One region of the Anoxybacillus sp. PDR2 genome, then DNA from elsewhere that is predicted to be linked to it. Evidence: riboswitches for the same ligand, from Rfam matches in the RefSeq annotation. Region 1 holds a riboswitch; each other region holds the start of a gene.
What was found. A riboswitch is a leader RNA that binds a small molecule or an ion and turns the genes downstream of it on or off. The one in region 1 is predicted to bind S-adenosylmethionine.
Positions count from the first base shown of each region.

Region 1 (3,280 bases):
CGTACTAGATATTGAAGCGGTAGCCAACATTGCGCATGAAGCGGGCATTCCTCTCATTATTGATAATACGTTTGCCACTCCATATCTATGCCGTCCGATTGAGTATGGAGCGGATATCGTTGTTCATTCAGCTACTAAATGGCTGCTTGGAAACGGTACAACGCTTGGCGGCATTATTGTAGACGGAGGAAAATTTAATTGGGATTCTCCTAAATTTCCGGGATTTACAACTCCGGATCCAAGCTATCACAATCTTGTGTATGCAGAAGCTTTAGGTCCGGCTGCTTATATCATTAAGGCTCGTGTGCAATTGCTGCGGGATCTTGGACCAGCGATTAGCCCATTTAATGCGTTTCAATTTAATTTAGGGCTTGAGACGCTTCATGTACGCATGAAAGAGCATATTGCTAACACGCGTCGGATTGTAGACTATTTAGATCGCCATCCGGCAGTAGAATGGGTGCTGTATCCTGGACACGAAAAGCATCCAGCCAAGAATTTGGCCGAAAAATATTTGCCGAAAGGAGCGGGAGCCGTTGTGGTGTTCGGCATTAAAGGAGGAAGAGAAGCGGGAGCGGCTCTCATTAACAACGTGAAGCTTTGGTCGCACTTGGCCAATGTAGGAGACGCCAAAAGCTTAATTATTCATCCAGCCAGCACCACGCATCAGCAGTTGAGCCCAGAAGATTTGCAGGCTTCGGGAGTTACGGAAGATTTGATTCGTCTATCGGTCGGCATCGAAAATGTCGAAGACTTAATTGAGGATTTAGAGCAAGCCATCGCCATTGCCACAGGAATTCGTTCGCTGTATTCAGAGGTGTAGAAAATAGCCGTCAACAATTGAATCGGTCATGAAGTCCATTCATATTGATAAAACAATAGTTTCAACGAGAGGTTTAGAACATATTAAAAACAGGCGTGGTGATGATCCAATAAAACCGATTAACGCCGTCCGATTCCTCGTTTTTCCATCATAATCTGTAAACCCTTTGCTTGTCCACTGTCAGCATGTCTTTGTCAAACAACGAACGCTTTGTGGGCAAGATGGGCCCGCTGGCGCTTTTGCTCGAGGGAGATGCCGAAAAGGTTGTGTTAAGCCAGAGAATTTTGAATGGATCATCGGCGCTTGTGTATTGATTCTATGATTAGGAATTATTTTTCTGTTGACACCTTCCTTTATAGAATGATAGAATCACTTTTGTAGTTTGTATGATTCTTAGGTAAATTAAAGTATTAACTGAATAAAGGAGCGTTGCTGCTCTTATCAAGAGAGGTGGAGGGATGTGCCCTATGAAACCCGGCAACCGTCAGCATTCGACTGAAATGGTGCCAATTCACACAAAGCGTTCGCTTTGAGAGATAAGAGACAGAAATGGGAGATATTAAAACCTTTCTGTTCTCTTGAGCAGAAAGGTTTTTTAGTTGCGGGAACAAGGAAGGTGAATCGCGTTTGATTACGCTAGAAAATGTAACAAAAGTATATTCGTCAAGCCAGGGAGCGGTAACAGCTGTCAATGATGTAAATTTGCACATTAAAGAAGGGGAGATTTTTGGCATTATTGGATATAGCGGTGCTGGAAAAAGCTCGCTGATCCGTCTTTTAAATGGCTTGGAAAAGCCTACAAATGGAAGAGTGATGGTTGCCGGTCAAGACATCGCAAGTATTAAAGGAAGAGAATTGCGCAAGGCGCGGCAAGAAATCGGAATGATTTTTCAGCATTTTAATTTGCTTTGGTCAAGGACGGTCCGAGACAATATTGCGTTTCCCTTAGAGATTGCTGGGGTTCCAAAGGACCAGCGGTTAAAGCGGGCGGATGAACTTATTCAGCTTGTGGGTCTGCACGGAAGAGAAAATGCCTATCCATCGCAGCTCAGCGGGGGGCAAAAACAGCGTGTCGGTATTGCCCGGGCGCTCGCGAACAACCCGAAGGTGCTGTTATGCGACGAAGCAACTTCTGCTTTGGATCCGCAAACGACAGATTCGATTCTTGAGCTTTTAGTTGATATTAATCAACGTCTCGGATTGACCATTGTATTAATTACTCATGAAATGCATGTAATCCGTAAAATATGTGATCGTGTGGCGGTAATGGAAAACGGAAAAATTGTCGAAGAAGGAAAAGTATTGGATGTATTTCAAAATCCGCAACAGATGATAACGAAACGGTTTGTTCAACAGATTACGGAACCTGAAGAAACGAAAGAGACGATTGCTCATTTGTTCAACCAATATCCTAACGGCAAAGTTGTCCAGCTTACTTTTGCTGGCCATGCGACTGAACGGCCGCTCATCGCAGAACTGATCCGAAATTTTGAAATAACCATTAATATTTTGCAAGGGAAGATTTCACAAACCCATCAGGGCTCGTATGGAGTGCTGTTTGTTCATATGAGTGGAACGGATGAGGAAGTAGCCAAAGCGCTTGACTACATTCGTCAGCAACAAGTCGGTGTGGAGGTGATGACGAATGAGTAGCATGTTTCCTAACGTTCAATGGGAATCGATTTGGGCGGCAGCGTCGGAAACGCTGTATATGACAGGAGTTGCCGTGGCGTTTACATTTGTATTTGGACTCATTCTAGGATTGTTGCTATTTTTAACATCCAAAGATAATATTTGGGAAAACAAAGCCATTCATACAATCGTTTCTGCTTTTGTTAATATTTTTCGTTCTATCCCGTTTATTATTTTAATTATTCTGCTTATTCCTTTTACAAAGATGCTAGTCGGTACGATTCTTGGGGCAAACGCGGCCTTGCCGGCGTTGATTATTGGCGCTGCTCCATTTTATGCGCGCATGGTGGAGATCGCTTTGCGTGAAATTGACAAAGGTGTGATTGAAGCGGCGAAAGCCATGGGAGCGACAACGGCGACAATCATCTGGAAGGTATTGATTCCTGAATCGCTGCCGGCTCTTGTCTCAGGGATCACAGTAACCGCTATTGCGTTAGTTGGCTATACGGCGATGGCGGGAGTAGTGGGCGCTGGTGGCCTTGGGAATCTTGCTTATTTAGAAGGGTTCCAACGCAGTCATAACGATGTGACCTTTGTTGCTACAGTGCTCATTTTAATCATTGTATTTGCCATTCAGCTTATCGGTGACTTTGTCACTTCCAAAATAGATAAGAGATAACAATATAAAGGAGGAAAAACAGATGAAAAAATGGTGGGGTGCATTATTAGCGGTAGTGCTTGTGCTCGCGTTGGCGGCATGCGGCGGCAAAGACGGCGCACAAGGAGACCAAGAGAAAAAGGAATTAGTAGTAGGCGCATCGAATG
Region 1 covers NZ_CP047158.1:3,268,264-3,271,543, reverse strand. The annotation lists gene GRQ40_RS15780 (O-acetylhomoserine aminocarboxypropyltransferase/cysteine synthase family protein) at 1-823, shown strand, start outside; SAM riboswitch class I at 1,259-1,366, shown strand; gene GRQ40_RS15775 (methionine ABC transporter ATP-binding protein) at 1,451-2,476, shown strand; gene GRQ40_RS15770 (methionine ABC transporter permease) at 2,469-3,134, shown strand; gene GRQ40_RS15765 (MetQ/NlpA family ABC transporter substrate-binding protein) at 3,157-3,280, shown strand, end outside.

Region 2 (3,280 bases), 1.1 Mb from region 1:
GTCCAGCAGTAATTTCACAAGACTATAAGCGATAACAAGAGAAAAAATAGGTGAAACAACCCAAACCTTTAACAGCTGAATAACAATTCGTTTTTGCCAAATGTACGTTCCTGTTTTGGCTGTTCCGATTCCGATAATAGCGGATGTGGTAATCTGCGTTAATGGAACTGGCAGACCGAAAAGGGAAGAAAGAATAACAAGGATGGCTCCTGTTCCTGAGATCGCGCATCCTTCAAACGGAGAAAAATGAATAATTTTTTTCCCGTTCGTTTCAAGCACGCGCCCGCCCAGTAAAACGGCTCCTAATGCTACAAATAAGCCGCCAAAAAAAGTGCCGGAATTCACTGAGATCAAATTGGCGCCGACGAGAGGGCCGACAGCGTTGGCCACGTTGTTCATTCCAGCTGAAAAAGCTTCAAAAAAGCCAGTCACAATTAACAAGGACATCAGGCTTTTTTTCCACATGCCCTGTTCAATGTAGGGATGTTTTTCTTTAAGCCGCAAAAACCATTTTCCAACGATAAAGGTAAAAGTAAAGGCGATGACTGGAATGATGATCCAAATGGAAACAATAAATAGAAGTTTAGAAAGATATAACGTTTGATAAGCCATGCCGGCACCGACGACAGCACCAACCGTAATTTCGCTTGTTGATAGTGGAATTCCTATCATGTTGGCCGCAAATAAGGAAATAGTCGAAGCTGCTAGAATAATCGTGACAATTTTAATCGTTAAAATGGACGAAGGGATGATGCCAGAACCAATTGTTTTCACGACTTCTCCTCCGCCAAGACTCCCTAGAAAAACACCGAGACCACAAAGAAGGAGGGCGATGGATTTCCGCTGAATGGCTCCTGAGCCATAGGCTACTCCCATCGCTGCGGCTGCTCCGCTAGCTCCGATATTCATGGCGAAAAAGAAGGAGACGGCAAAAGCAACGGCTAAAAGCATGTATGCCCCTCCTTATGATTCATGGAGGCCGCATTCGACTTTTCCGCGCCCAGCCCATCTGCCTGAACGCAAATCATTTGCATCAAGCGCAGGAGATGTGCACGGCTCACAGCCAATGCTTGGGTAGCCTTTATCATGAAGCTCGTTGTATGGCAGCTGATGTTTATAGACATAGTTCCATACGTCTTTCCAAGTCCAGTGAATCAGCGGACATATTTTAATAGATTGAAATTTTGGGTCTTTATTCAGAAATTCCACATGTCTCCGTGTGGAAGACTGCTCACGGCGCAATCCAGAAATCCAGGCTGGCACACCTGTCAAGACTTCGCGCAGCGGGATAATTTTGCGAATTTCACAGCAGCGATTTGGCTCCTGCACCCATAGTTGCTCTCCCATTTGTTCTGCCTGCTCTTCTAGCGATAGGCGCGGCTTTTTCATTACAATGCGAAGCGAAGGATATTTTTTTTGAACTTTTTCAATCGTTTCGTATGTTTCGCGAAAATGGAGACCCGTATCGAGAAAAACAACGGTTGCGTCCGGTTTAACTTTAGAGATTAGATCGATTAAGACGATGCCCTCAATACCGAAGCTACAGGCATAAACAACCTCATCTCCATAATGCTCATAAGCCCATCGAATAACATCTAAGGCTCCTTTTGTTTCATTGTCAATTGAGAAGAATGGCATTTCTCCATTCCATGTGTCATAAGTCAGCAAGGTTGTTTCCTCCTTTATTTGGTGGTAAAAAAAGACAGTTTTCACCTTGCTCTGTACGATAGAAGGGAAAACCGCCTCTAGTTTGTCTAGTCAGCGCGCCTTATTATTTAATTCTTATCTTTTCGTTTTTTTCAAGTTGAATCACTTTGCCGTCTTGGATCACAAGCGTGATCGTGCCAAATTTCATTGACTGCAGCATTTCTTGTATTCTAGTAAAAATGGCAGCGATTTGCTGTTCATTTCCCATTGCGATTCCTCCTTAGTGTCAATAAATAAAAAAGCTTTCCATTTCGGAAAGACAAAGGAGGCTGCCTATTTCACCTTATCTCCCAAAATGGTTCCCATTTGGATGGACGTAGCACCTTGCTTCATGAATTTGAAGTAGGTTGCCGGGGTTCATTGGGCCAGTTCCCTCCCCCACTCTTGATAAGTATGTAATTGACTAAAATTTTAACATAATTCGAATAAATGTCAACCCGAGTTTTTCGATAGGAATTTATTTTTTCATTTTAACATTATTTGTCGAGAAGTCTCCTATCTCTTAATGAAGTGCTGGTCGGGGAGGTTCATTCATGTGATGGGGAATATAGAATGAAAAGGGATAACATCATATAGATCGTTATGAAAATGGGAAAAGATAGGAAGGGAGAAGAGGGGGAGGCCATTTTTCAAAATGGTTCCATTTTACTTCCCGCGATTAGCTGCGATCTTTGTTTGCTAAGCGGGGTCTGCGGGGGAATATGCCTAAAAGAATGACAGACAACGACCATTTGGACATTGTCTGTCACCTAAAAAGCTGACGAGGCGCCTTTTTATAGAAAAAACGGAGCAGGCGCGGACACCGCTTCCAGCATGGAAAAGCCTCTATCTTGTTTCGTTATCGTTTGCGTAAATTTCCAAGCTCTTCGACAATGGCTTGCATTTCATTAGGGCTGAAGGAGCTTTTTCTCATGACCATTTCATAAAGATCTCTTAACTCCTCATATAGCGTTTCGTCAAAATGGGATGACTTCATCACATCAAAGTTGAGAACCTTCAGCTTTTCCTTTATTTTTTCAATCATGTATTCCATATTTTCAAGAGATTTTTGCGATAAATCCAAAAGTCTCATCCTTTCTGAATTTGATGGATAGAGTCATTGTACCATATGGAAGGAATGAAAGAATATACATGTATACTGTTATTTTGTTTATAATGGATAGCGAAGGGAGATGTGTTGTGATGATTAAAGTGTTATTTGTTTGTCTTGGGAATATTTGCCGATCACCAATGGCTGAAGCCATTTTTCGCGACTTGGTCAAAAAAGAAGGGCTTGAAGATCAAATTATGATCGATTCGGCGGGAACGGGGAATTGGCATATCGGCAATCCGCCTCATGAAGGAACGCAAAGCATTTTAACAAAGAAGGGAATTGATTTTTCAGGAATTCGGGCAAGACAAATTGGCGAAGAGGATTTGCGGATGTTTGACTATATTATTGCGATGGATGTCGAAAACATGGAGGATTTAAAGCGCTTGGCTGGATATAATAAAGCTGGCTTTGTTGGCCGTTTACTTGATTTTGTTCCAGACAGCGATATAGCTGATGTACCGGATCCTTATTATACAGGTA
Region 2 covers NZ_CP047158.1:531,184-534,463, forward strand. The annotation lists gene GRQ40_RS02565 (sulfate permease) at 1-951, opposite strand, end outside; gene GRQ40_RS02570 (phosphoadenylyl-sulfate reductase) at 964-1,668, opposite strand; gene GRQ40_RS02575 (YezD family protein) at 1,772-1,915, opposite strand; SAM riboswitch class I at 1,988-2,101, opposite strand; gene GRQ40_RS02580 (DUF1128 domain-containing protein) at 2,546-2,770, opposite strand; gene GRQ40_RS02585 (low molecular weight protein-tyrosine-phosphatase) at 2,890-3,280, shown strand, end outside.
Region 2: it holds a riboswitch for S-adenosylmethionine, as region 1 does, so the genes downstream of both, GRQ40_RS02575 (YezD family protein) here and GRQ40_RS15775 (methionine ABC transporter ATP-binding protein) in region 1, are expected to answer to the same signal.

Region 3 (3,280 bases), 140 kb from region 1:
GTTCTGTGCCAGCCAATTTGCTTGTATAGCCGCTCAAGAAATGATACATCGCTTGTTCTTTTGTAAGCTTGCTGATTGGCGGTAAAACGCCGAATGCGTCAGCTGTCAAGAACACGATAGTTGCTGGATGGCCAGCGACGCTTGGATCAACAATATTGTCGATCGATTGAATCGGATACGCTGCGCGCGTATTTTCGGTCAACGTTGCGTTGTCGTAGTCAGGAATGCGTGTGTTTTCATCTAGAACGACGTTTTCCAGTACAGCGCCAAAGCGGATCGCATCAAAGATTTGCGGCTCTTTTTCACGTGAAAGATTGATGCATTTTGCATAGCAGCCGCCCTCAATGTTAAACACTCCGCTATTGGACCAGCCATGTTCATCGTCTCCAATTAAACGGCGCTTCGGATCGGCAGAAAGCGTCGTTTTTCCGGTTCCTGATAATCCGAAAAATAGTGCGACATCTCCTTCTGGACCGACGTTTGCCGAGCAGTGCATTGGTAAAATGTTTTGCTCTGGAAGAAGGAAATTCATCACAGAGAAAATGGATTTTTTAATTTCTCCCGCATATTCAGTACCGCCAATGAGCACGATGCGGCGTTCAAACGAAATGATAATAAACGTTTCTGATTTTGTTCCATCGACAGCTGGATCCGCTTTGAAGTTTGGTGCGGAAATGACTGTGAACTGTGCATCGTGTGTTTCCAGCTCTTCCTGTGTCGGACGGATAAAAAGCTGATGTGCGAATAAATTGTGCCAAGCAAATTCATTGATAACCTGAATAGGCAGGCGATAGGCCGGATCAGCTCCAGCGAAGCCTTTGAATACGAATATCTCATCTTTTTGCATTAAATAGTCGATGACTTTATGATATAATTGATCAAAGACTTCTTCGGAAATCGGTTGATTAACTGTGCCCCAATCGATTTTTTCTTTTGTGGAGGCTTCTGCTACAATATATTTATCTTTTGGTGAACGTCCCGTATATTTTCCAGTTGTAGTGGCAACCGCGCCAGTCGCTGTCAGCATTCCTTCTTTGCGCTCAAGAACTTTTTCTACTAGTTGAGAAACAGACAAATTTTGCTGTATGTTTTGCCGTTGGAGCAGTATATTCAACTTATTGGTAACATCAACAATGCTCATCTACAAAACCTACCTTTTTGTAAAGTTATAAACCTGAAATTAGTATAACACATTTAAATAATTAGTCCATACTATTTAACGTAATTTTTCACGTTTATTTTTTGTCTATTTTGTTGCAAATACATATGGAGAAAATTACCCTGTGCAACATGAAAAAATTTTGCCGAATCATGTTGACTTTTTTTTGTTGATTAAGCTATGATAACATATTGAACGGTTACTCTTATCCCGAGTTGGTGGAGGGACAGGCCCAATGAAACCCAGCAACCGTCACAACAATTATACATGTGAAATGGTGCTAACCTGTGGCAAGGCATAGCCCTTGAACGATAAGAGTGAAAGGCGCGATATGAAAGCAAATCACCTTTCCTCGATATCGAAGGAAAGGTTTTTTCGTTTATATAAGCGGGGGAATGAGTGCCGTATCAATTTTTCAGTGATCAGAGGCGCAAAAGGCGGCGTCTCTCAAACATGAACATAAGAGGAGGAAAACAACGAATGTCAGCCAAACGCCGTTTATTCACTTCTGAATCTGTTACAGAAGGCCATCCTGATAAAATTTGCGACCAAATTTCCGACGCGATTTTAGATGCGATTTTAGCAAAAGATCCAAATGCCCGCGTAGCATGCGAAACAAGCGTAACAACGGGTCTTGTATTAGTGAGCGGAGAAATTACGACATCCACATATGTGGATATTCCGAAAATCGTTCGCGATACGGTTCGCGAAATTGGTTATACTCGTGCGAAATTTGGCTTTGATGCTGATACATGCGCAGTATTGACATCGATCGACGAGCAATCACCTGATATTGCCATGGGTGTTGACCAAGCATTAGAGGCGCGTGAAGGTCAGATGACTGACGAAGAAATCGAAGCGATTGGCGCGGGCGACCAAGGATTGATGTTTGGATTTGCTTGCAATGAAACAAAAGAGCTTATGCCTCTGCCGATTTCGCTGGCGCACAAATTAGCTCGCCGTCTCTCAGAAGTGCGCAAAGAAGATATTTTGCCGTATTTGCGTCCAGATGGCAAAACGCAAGTAACAGTGGAATACGATGAAAATGGCAAGCCGGTACGCATCGACACGATTGTTGTTTCGACACAGCATCATCCAGAAATTACGCAGGAGCAAATCGTGCGCAATATTAAAGAACATGTGATTCAACCAGTTGTTCCAGCGGAATTAATCGACGAAAATACAAAATACTTTATCAATCCAACAGGTCGTTTTGTGATCGGCGGTCCACAGGGAGACGCTGGATTAACAGGCCGTAAAATCATTGTTGACACATATGGAGGCTATGCTCGCCACGGCGGTGGCGCGTTTTCAGGAAAAGATCCGACAAAGGTTGACCGTTCGGCAGCCTATGCTGCGCGTTATGTCGCTAAAAATATTGTCGCTGCTGGCCTTGCTGAAAAATGCGAAGTGCAGCTAGCCTATGCAATCGGCGTGGCAAAACCAGTGTCCATCGCCATTGATACATTTGGCACAGGAAAGGTATCTGAAGACATTTTAATTGAAGTGGTGCGCAATAACTTTGATCTTCGTCCTGCTGGCATTATTAAAATGCTTGATTTGCGCCGTCCGATTTACAAACAAACGGCGGCCTATGGTCACTTTGGCCGCGCGGATGTGGATCTTCCATGGGAGCGCACAGACAAAGCGGAAGCGTTAAAAGAGCAGGCTCTTGCATTGGCGAAGTGATAAGGCATCAAAAGAGAGTTACATGAATATGTAGCTCTCTTTCTCTTTTCTGTTTGATTTGCAACGAATGTTGATAAGGTTCGACTAATTTATTGTAATCAATGGTTAAAATAAATGTAACGTTCCAAATGTCCAAATCTGTGGTATAATTTTCGAGTTGAATATAAAGAAGTAGGTGAAACGGCATGTGCGGTTTTATAGGTTGTGTCCATGATCATCCAAAAACACTTGATGAACAATGGAAAAAAACGTTTGAAGAAATGAATGACATGATTACTCATCGCGGTCCTGACGATGATGGATATTTTTTTGATGAACATGTTCATTTCGGCTTTAGACGTCTCAGCATTATCGATTTAGAAGCTGGTCATCAGCCGTTATCGTATGAAAACGAAAAATATTGGATTATTTTTAACGGTGAAATTTACAACT
Region 3 covers NZ_CP047158.1:3,123,327-3,126,606, reverse strand. The annotation lists gene pckA (phosphoenolpyruvate carboxykinase (ATP)) at 1-1,141, opposite strand, end outside; SAM riboswitch class I at 1,362-1,477, shown strand; gene metK (methionine adenosyltransferase) at 1,640-2,848, shown strand; gene asnB (asparagine synthase (glutamine-hydrolyzing)) at 3,034-3,280, shown strand, end outside.
Region 3: it holds a riboswitch for S-adenosylmethionine, as region 1 does, so the genes downstream of both, metK (methionine adenosyltransferase) here and GRQ40_RS15775 (methionine ABC transporter ATP-binding protein) in region 1, are expected to answer to the same signal.

Region 4 (3,280 bases), 1.4 Mb from region 1:
CTATTTTGGGGTTTATTCCGCTTCTTGTCGTGTTGGTGATTGCTTTTGTTTTCCATCATTCGTTGCAGCAATCGGCATTAATTGTGGCGCTTCTTGGCGGAGTCATTGCGGTATATGCTCTCAATCGCCGCTATTTTCAAAACTTTAGCGGGGCTGTTTCTGAGGGAACTTTAGGCGCATTGATCGCGCTTGGAAATACGGCGGCCGTCGTCGGGTTTGGCGGTGTGGCGAAAGCCGTTCCAGCGTTTACGGATGCCGTGCACGCGATTACCAGTATTCCAGGAAGTCCATTAATTGGCAGCGCTATCGCTGTCAGTGTCATCGCTGGCCTAACCGGCTCGTCATCAGGAGGCCAGGCTATTGCTCTTCCGTTGCTCGCTCCGCATTATTTGGATATGGGAGTCCATCCTGAAGCGCTGCATCGGGTGGTCGCGATTTCGTCAGGAGCTTTGGATTCTTTGCCGCATAATGGCTATGTCGTGACGACGATTCGAGCGATTTGCGGTGAAACGCACCGCGAGGCATATGGCGCGGTTGGGGCTTTAACGGTTATTGTACCTGCTCTTGGGACGATTCTGGCGATTATTCTTTTCTCATTAGGACTAGGGATATGAACGAGGAGGAATGAAAAATGGTAGACGATCAAGTATTGTTCATAACAGGAGCGGCGCAAGGAATCGGCTTTGAAATCGCCAAATGCTTTGCTGAGCATGGCGCGAAAGTCGTTCTTAGTGATATCAATGAAAGGGCTGTCCAAAAAGCAGCCGAATCGTTATGTGCACAAGGCTGGGATGCATGGGGACTGAAGTGTGATGTAACAAAAGAAGAGGAAATCAAACAAATGTTGGCTCAAACCGTTGCTCGTTATGGCCGGATTGACATTTTAGTGAATAACGCTGGGCTGCAGCATGTGGCGCCGATTGAAGAATTTCCTTCCGAATCGTTTGAAAAACTGATTCGCGTCATGCTTATCGCGCCGTTTTTGGCGATAAAGCATATATTCCCCATCATGAAGCAGCAGCGTTATGGCCGGATTATCAATATGGCCTCGATTAACGGTTTGGTCGGCTTTGCCTGCAAAGCGGCGTATAATAGCGCGAAGCATGGGGTCATTGGCCTAACCAAAGTAGCTGCTCTAGAAGGAGCCGCTCACGGTATTACAGTGAACGCTTTATGCCCGGGATATGTCGATACGCCGCTTGTACGCAACCAGCTGGCCGATTTGGCCGCAGCACGCCACGTGCCGCTTGAGCATGTATTAGAGGAAGTCATTTATCCGCTTGTGCCGCAGCAGCGCCTGCTGTCAACGAAAGAAGTGGCCGATTATGCGCTCTTTTTAGCAAGCGAAAAAGCAAAGGGAATTACCGGGCAGGCCGTTGTGATCGATGGAGGATATACCGCGCAGTAAAAAAAAGCTTGCAAATTATCAGAAAATCATGTAAATTGATAGAAAATCAGAAAATTCCATATCGTCGTTCATTCTTATCAAGAGAAGCGGAGGGAACTGGCCCAGTGAAGCTTCAGCAACCAGCCGATATCGGTCAGGTGCTAAATCCAGCGAATTGGTTTCAATTCGAAAGATAAGAAGAAGCGCTTTTGTTGATCTGTAAAAGTCTTCTTCTTAAAGAAGGCTTTTTTTATTGGAGGAAAGGAAGGAGAAAAAAGGATGGAAAAAGTAGAAACCTTACTGGCGCAGATTGGCAACAGAAGCGAGAAGCTGACAGGAACCGTCAATCCGCCTGTCTATTTTTCCACCGCTTATCGCCATGAGGGAATTGGCCAATCAACAGGATTTGATTACATCCGTACCGGAAACCCGACGCGCAAAATCGTAGAAGAAGCCATTGCTAAACTGGAGGGAGGAGATCAAGGGTATGCATTCAGTTCGGGAATGGCGGCGATTCAGACGGTGCTTTCCCTGTTTGAAAGCGGTGATGAATTTTTAGTGTCTGCCGATTTATATGGAGGAACGTATCGGCTATTTGAAAGAGGCTGGAGAAAGTACGGCTTAGCGTTTCATTATGTTGACTTTCGCGACATACAATTAGTGGAGAAATCGATTTCGAAAAACACAAAGGCGATTTTTTTAGAAACGCCGACAAACCCGCTTATGCAGGAGACAGACATCGACGAGGTGGCGAAACTGGCCAAACGCCACGGGCTGCTTTTGATTGTGGATAATACGTTTTATACGCCTGTGATCCAGCAGCCGATTCGCCACGGAGCGGATCTCGTCATCCATAGCGCAACAAAATATTTAGGAGGCCATAATGATGTGCTCGCTGGTCTCGTCGTCGTAAAGGGTGAGCCTCTTTGTCAGCGGCTGGCCGAGTATCACAACGCAATCGGCGCGGTCCTGTCGCCATTTGATTCATGGCTGTTGATTCGCGGCATGAAAACACTGGCGCTGCGAATGAGGCAGCATGAAGAAAATGCGCGGAGAATCAGCGAATTTTTGGCATCACACGAAGCGGTCACGGATGTGCTGTATCCAGGAAGAGGAGGCATGCTGTCCTTCCGCCTGCGTGAAGAGCGGTGGGTCAACCGCTTTTTGCAAAGCTTAAACGTCATTACATTCGCTGAAAGCTTAGGAGGAGTTGAAAGCTTTATTACATACCCGGCGACGCAGACACATGCCGATATCCCTGAAGAGATTCGGATTGCCAATGGGGTATGCAACCGCTTATTGCGCTTTTCTGTAGGCATTGAGCATGTGGAGGATTTAATCGCTGATTTGTCGCAGGCCTTGGAAAATATGAAAGAGGTGTAGCGCAATGGAAAAATCATTTTCATTTCAAACCAACTTATTGCATAACAAATGGAAAGTGGATGAGCAGACAGGAGCGGTCAGCGTGCCCATTCAGCACGCTTCGACGTTCCATCAAGCGGATTTTGATGTGTTTGGAAAGTATGATTATAGCCGATCTGGAAATCCGACGCGCGAGGCGCTTGAAGAGACGATAGCGGAGCTGGAAGGAGGAATCCGCGGCTTTGCCTTCTCTTCGGGAATGGCGGCGATTTCGACCGCGTTTTTGCTGCTTTCCAAAGGGGATCATGTGCTCGTGACCGAAGATGTATACGGCGGAACGTACCGAATGATTACCGAAGTATTAAGCCGTTTTGGCATCGAGTACACGTTTGTCGATATGACGGATTTGCATGCAGTCGCTTCCCACATTCGGCCAAATACAAAAGTGATTTATGTAGAAACCCCTTCCAACCCGCTATTAAAAATTACGGATATTCGCGGCATTGTGAAGCTGGCAAAAGCGAACGGTTG
Region 4 covers NZ_CP047158.1:923,755-927,034, forward strand. The annotation lists gene GRQ40_RS04505 (GntP family permease) at 1-614, shown strand, start outside; gene GRQ40_RS04510 (3-hydroxybutyrate dehydrogenase) at 632-1,408, shown strand; SAM riboswitch class I at 1,480-1,587, shown strand; gene GRQ40_RS04515 (methionine biosynthesis PLP-dependent protein) at 1,667-2,770, shown strand; gene metC (cystathionine beta-lyase) at 2,775-3,280, shown strand, end outside.
Region 4: it holds a riboswitch for S-adenosylmethionine, as region 1 does, so the genes downstream of both, GRQ40_RS04515 (methionine biosynthesis PLP-dependent protein) here and GRQ40_RS15775 (methionine ABC transporter ATP-binding protein) in region 1, are expected to answer to the same signal.